DNA from 2 places in the Priestia sp. SRI_019 genome. Region 1 is predicted to be linked to the other one. Evidence: riboswitches for the same ligand, from Rfam matches in the RefSeq annotation. Region 1 holds a riboswitch; the other holds the start of a gene.

Region 1 (3,249 bases):
TTACATCTTTACGCACCAAATCTTCGTATGTTTCTCGCTCTACAGCAAGACGAGCTTCTCCATTTTTCACAAATACAACAGCAGGGCGCGGAATACGGTTGTAATTGCTAGCCATTGAATAGTTGTAGGCACCTGTAGAGGACACTGCTAATAAATCTCCTTGATTAACGCGCGGCAAGTCAATATCCCAAATAAGCATATCTCCTGATTCACAGCATTTACCCGCAATTGATACTGTTTCATCTTTTTTATCCGTCACTCTATTAGCCAAGACAGCTTCATGTTTTGCATCGTAAAGAGCAGGACGGATATTATCAGTCATACCGCCGTCAATTCCTACGTATTTGCGTACACCTGGAATCTCCTTCGTTGATCCAATTGTATAAAGCGTTGTACCTGCTTCTCCTACGATGCTTCTTCCAGGCTCAATCCAGACTTCTGGAAGGGTATAATTCTGTTCAGTTAACGTGCGGCTTAGCTTTTTTGTCAGTGCATCTACATAATACTCAACTGGAAGAGGAGAGTCGCTTTCGGTATAACGAATACCAAAACCACCACCTACGTTTAAAACTTTTACTTCAAATTCCATTTTATCACGAATGCTGAATAAGAAATCAGTTAAAATATCAATGGCGCGAGAAAAACCATCTACTTCAAAAATTTGCGAACCAATATGACAATGAATGCCTAAAAGATCGTAGTAAGGCTTTTCTAACGCAAAACTTACCGCTTTCATGGCTTGGTCATTGGAAAGACCAAATCCAAATTTTGAGTCTTCCTGTCCGGTCATAATATACTCATGTGTATGGGCTTCAATCCCTGGAGTAACACGCAGAAGAATAGATGCTTTCTGTTTGCGCTCAGCTGCTAAGGCATGCAGAACTTCAAGTTCGGTAAAGTTATCAACAACAAAACAGCCAATATTCGCATCAAGAGCCATTTCCATTTCTTCAATCGTTTTATTATTTCCGTGAAAATGAATGCGTTCAGCTGGATATCCAGCTTCAAGCGCTGTAAATAATTCGCCTCCTGAGACCACATCTAGTGACATATCAAGCTTCGTTAAAAGGCTAGCCATTTCCATACAAAGAAAGGCTTTCCCTGCATAGGCGATTTGATATGAAAATCCGCTTCTTCGAAAGGCTGAATGGAAGGCCTTGCATTTTGTCTCAATTAATTCTTGATCGTAGATGTATAGGGGAGTGCCGTATTGTTTTTTCAGTTCGACCGTATCGCACTGCCCAATTTCTAAATGATTGCTGCTGTTAATTTTACTCGTTCCATGTAAGTACATAATCCGTATCCCTCCATTTAAATCATTCAACTATAACTTTGAACTTTGATGGTCAGTAGAAAAACACAAAAAAGACCCGTGAAGTGATGTTCACGCGTCTTGGTTTCATAATAATAAAATATTATTACATTCTAGGCATCAACATCTCTTCAATAGCTCTCCACAAACCAAATGGTTTGTGACAGCTCAGCATTTATTCAATACTGAACCAGTATATGAACACAATGGATGTTTATATACTTCGGCACGAAATCCCTTTTACTTATCTTCACAGACTCCATTAGTCTCCAATAAGTGACTCTTGATTTCATGCACCTCTATTCTCAGAGAGGAAAATTATATTTAAATGTAATTTCTATTATATTTCCTTTTCCTCCGTCTAGTCAATGAAAAGTTAAGGCATAGGAATATCAAAAAGAATAAATAAGAAAGCTATGAAGCTGCCAGATAGAACCCAAGCGGCCAGTGCTGTCTTCTGATGGATGACTAAAAGTGAGAACGTGACAATATTGAAGAGAAAAGAACACAGCAGAGACCATCCATAATGATGAGTAATACTGTGATTAACATAAGCAATGAACTCAATCACAGTAAATAAAAGCGCCCACAAAAGAATCCACCACAGCCGGCCGCTTACATGCAGCGGCAGCCTTCCTAAAAAAACCGGTATAACAAACGGATAAATAATTAAGGTTATTCCAAGGGAAACCATTAGGTGATCGGGTAGAAAAAGGTGATCAATACCAACAGGGTGAAATACCCATACGCGGTGATGAAACAGCAGTACTTCATAAAGCAAATTCCCCGTGACCCAAAACAGCAAAGTAGGATAGTATTCTTGATACCTTCGCCACTTGCCAAATAGTAAACCAAGAATGATAAAAAATAATACAAATGAAGATTGCATACGCTCTCCTTAAAATAATGGTTATTTCTTTTTATTTACATATTATAGTGGTTTTATTCTTTCATTTTTTTATTCAGAAACTATAATAAAAAAGCGGTAAGCGCAGTGTTAAATATGGGTGATCACTATTTGTGGTTTGCTTCATCTCACCATAATTCCCGTAAAAGAACTTATTGCGCTTTTGTTTACAATGAAAGGAACTATATGTCAAAGTCAGCAAGACTCAAAAATAAGCTCAAGATAGCTCCGCCTAGTATGTGACTTCTTTTTTTGCTATGCTAAAGTTGCGTACATATAGCATAAGAATACTAGAAGAAAGAAAAGGGTGTTTTGGTATGAAAACATACATCGTAGTTGGAGCTGGGATACTTGGAGCTTCTACAGCATATCATTTAGCAAAAGCAGGAGCAGATGTGACATTGGTAGATCGCAAGGATGCTGGTCAAGCTACTGATGCAGCAGCAGGAATTGTTTGTCCATGGCTTTCGCAGCGTCGAAATAAAGCATGGTACCGCTTAGCAAAAGGCGGCGCCAAGTACTATCAAACATTAATTCAGCAATTAGAAGAAGATGGAGAAACGGATACGGGATATAAGCAAGTGGGAGCAATTAGCTTACATACTGATGAACAAAAGCTTAAAAAAATGGAAGAACGAGCATATAAACGTCGGGAAGAAGCTCCCGAAATAGGCGAGATTACACGTTTATCCGCCAAAGAAACACAGGCTTTGTTTCCGGTTCTTTCGGAAGAATACAGTTCAGTTCATATTAGTGGAGCCGCTCGCGTTAACGGAAGAGCTCTTCGAAACGCACTTGTGAATGCAGCGAAGAAAAACGGTGCAAAAATAATAGAAGGAAACGCAGAACTTCTTTATGAAAATAATCAAGTAACGGGCGTTGCCGTAAATGGGCAAACCCTTATAGCAACTACAACAATCGTGACAGCAGGAGCGTGGGCAAATCAATTACTAGAGCCTCTTGGAGTGAAATTTTTAGCAAGCTTTCAAAAAGCGCAAATTGTCCACTTGCACCTTCCAGATTTAGATAC
Region 2 (3,249 bases), on a different contig from region 1:
AAATGAAACCAAGCGGCTTCTTGATCGCATTTATCCACTAAGAAAGTGCTCTACCATGCCAGACAGACCTTGTTTGTATTACCATATCGGGCAATGTCTAGCTCCTTGCGTAAAAGAAGTAAAAGAAGAGCAAAACAAACAAATTATTGAAAATATCACGCGGTTTTTAAATGGTGGATATGAGCATGTCAAAACAGAGTTAACTGAAAAAATGTTAAAAGCTTCAGAAGAACTTGACTTTGAACGGGCTAAAGAATATCGAGATCAAATTGCTCATATTGAAGCGACAATGGAAAAGCAAAAAGTAACGTTTAATGATTTTGTTAATCGAGATGTGTTTGGCTATTCTTATGATAAAGGCTGGATGTGTGTTCAAGTTTTCTTTATTCGCCAAGGGAAATTAATTGAGCGAGAAGTTTCTATGTTTCCTTTTTATAAAGAGCCAGAAGAAGATTTCTTAACTTTTATCGGTCAGTTTTATGCCAAAAATATTAAGCCAAAAGAAGTGCTGGTTCCAGCAACGATTGATGCAGAGTTAGCTGAGAAATTAGTAGAAGTAGAGGTTCAGCATCCAAAGCGAGGCAAAAAGAAAGAATTAGTAGAACTTGCGTGTAAAAATGCAAAAATTGCGCTCGGTGAAAAATTCTATTTAATTGAACGAGATGAAGAGCGCACGGTCGGCGCAGTTGAACGGTTAGGAGAAGAGCTTGGAATTGCAGCGCCTTACCGGATTGAAGCATTTGATAACTCAAATATTCAAGGGACAGATCCCGTTTCTGCGATGATTGTTTTTGTTGATGGGAAACCGGAAAAGAAAGAATATCGCAAATATAAAATTAAGACCGTAAAGGGACCAGATGATTACAGTTCCATGAGAGAAGTCGTTCGCAGACGGTATTCCAGAGCGTTAAAAGAAGGTCTTCCGCTTCCAGATTTAATTGTTGTAGATGGAGGCAAAGGGCATTTAGCTGCAGTACAGGACGTTCTCGAAAATGAATTGGGACTTTTAGTGCCTACAGCAGGTCTTGTCAAAGATGATAAGCACAGAACCTCCAACCTGATGATTGGTGAGCCTCCTCAAATCATACCGCTTGAACGCAATAGTCAAGAATTTTATTTGCTTCAGCGAATTCAAGATGAAGTTCACCGCTTTGCGATTACCTTCCACCGTCAAGTGCGCTCTAAGTCCGCTTTTCAGTCTGTTCTGGACGACATTCCGGGAGTGGGAGAAAAGCGTAAAAAAGCTTTGTTAAAGTATTTTGGTTCGGTGAAAAAATTGAAAGAAGCAACGGTTGATGATATTCGAAATTCAGGTGTTCCTCAAAACATCGCTGAAAAAATTTATGAAACATTGCAAAAATAGTCTTGAAATAATAGAAAATATTTGATAAGCTATTAACTAATTTCATACGACACTTCATCAAATGAAGTGAAGATAGAGGTGCAAATTTAATCAGTACGTATCAGGAAGGGTATGAGCTCTTATGAATGATGCGGAAAGGGAAATTTGCCGAAGTGAACATTACCTCATAGTAATGATTGCTGGTTCTGCGTTGAATAAACGTAGGATTGTCAAGATGTAGATTCTTGGAGAGCTATCTCACGGCAGTGGACGGTTATGTTTTATAATTTTCGTTCGTTAAGCAATGAGAGCTCATCTCATTGCTTTTTTTATTGTCTGAGTAAAAAAATTTAGCTTCTCATCATCCTGCATATGCAAATTTATTGAAAAGGAATGAACAAAATTATGGCATTAATCGTTCAAAAATTTGGTGGAACATCTGTTGGTTCTGTTGAACGTATCCAACATGTAGCAAACCGTGTTATTCAAGAAGCAGAGCGCGGTAACCAAGTAGTTGTTGTTGTATCGGCAATGGGCAAAACTACAGATGCACTGGTGAAATTAGCAAGTGATATTACGGACAGTCCAAGCAAACGCGAAATGGATATGCTTCTTACAACTGGAGAACAAGTAACGATTTCCCTGTTAACAATGGCTCTTCAATATAAAGGGTATGAAGCAACTTCGCTAACAGGTTGGCAAGCTGGTATCCAGACGGAAGCAGTTCACAGCAATGCACGAATCCAGCACATTGACACGACTCGTATTCAAAGCCAATTAGATAGAGGTCGAATCGTAGTAGTAGCTGGATTCCAAGGCTGTTCAGAAGATGGAAGCATTACAACATTAGGTCGAGGCGGCTCTGACACGACGGCAGTAGCTCTTGCCGCAGCATTAAAAGCTGCAAAATGTGATATTTATACAGACGTAACAGGAGTGTTTACGACAGATCCGCGCTATGTAGAAGATGCTCGTAAGCTTCACTCTATTTCATATGACGAAATGTTAGAATTAGCTAATTTGGGAGCAGGGGTGCTGCATCCGCGCGCCGTTGAGTTTGCAAAAAATTATCAGGTACCGCTAGAAGTGCGTTCAAGCTTAGAAAACGAGAATGGAACGATTGTTGAGGAGGAAGTTTCAATGGAACAAAACTTAGTCGTAAGAGGAATTGCGTTTGAAGATAATATTTCACGAGTGACAATTGAAGGGTTAAACAACGAGTTGCAAACTCTTTCTACTATTTTTACAGCATTAGCAAAAGAACAGTTAAATGTGGACATTATTATTCAAAACGTAACGGCTAATAATCGTCTTTCTATCTCATTTTCTATTAAAACTGTAGACGTAGATGCCGCTCTTGCCGTCTTAAAAGAGTATAAATCTACTTTAGGATATACGCGTATTGAACATGAAAGCAGTCTGGCTAAAGTATCAATTGTCGGCTCTGGCATGATTTCTAATCCAGGCGTTGCAGCCGAAATGTTTGAAGTGCTGGCAGGAGAGAAAATTGAAGTGAAGATGGTCAGCACGTCTGAAATTAAAGTATCTACAGTTGTACCGCACGCTGATATGGTAAAAGCTGTTGAGACGCTTCACGTAGCATTTGAATTAGAAGAGCAGCAAGCAGTGCAAGTATAAAGAAGAGAAAAAGACGTGGTATTTCCACGTCTTTTATATATACATATTTCCTATTTTTTATAACGCTCCGCACGCGTTTCGGTAGGTAAGATATCTTTTCGGTCCCACTGTACCGAAATCAGCACTTTTCCGTTCTTTTCTTTATGTGTTAAGTAGGCTTCTGTTAGGCAGTTGTTTTGACGCTGAATCTGTTCAGCTACAAATCCTGACTCAAGATGAAACGAACAAGTTTCCTGCTGAAATCTTTTGCTGACCACATCACCTGATAA

What was found. Region 1 has a riboswitch for lysine ahead of lysA (diaminopimelate decarboxylase). Riboswitches for the same ligand answer to the same signal wherever they lie in the genome.
Region 2: it holds a riboswitch for lysine, as region 1 does, so the genes downstream of both, AC2YJL_RS00880 (aspartate kinase) here and lysA (diaminopimelate decarboxylase) in region 1, are expected to answer to the same signal.

What each region holds. Positions count from the first base shown of each region.
Region 1 is NZ_JBYCZN010000002.1:439,015-442,263, reverse strand. Features, by position in the region: gene lysA (diaminopimelate decarboxylase) at 1-1,294, opposite strand, end outside; lysine riboswitch at 1,440-1,622, opposite strand; gene AC2YJL_RS12545 (CBO0543 family protein) at 1,689-2,201, opposite strand; gene AC2YJL_RS12540 (NAD(P)/FAD-dependent oxidoreductase) at 2,537-3,249, shown strand, end outside.
Region 2 is NZ_JBYCZN010000001.1:178,033-181,281, forward strand. Features, by position in the region: gene uvrC (excinuclease ABC subunit UvrC) at 1-1,363, shown strand, start outside; lysine riboswitch at 1,429-1,606, shown strand; gene AC2YJL_RS00880 (aspartate kinase) at 1,748-2,980, shown strand; gene AC2YJL_RS00885 (YslB family protein) at 3,031-3,249, opposite strand, start outside.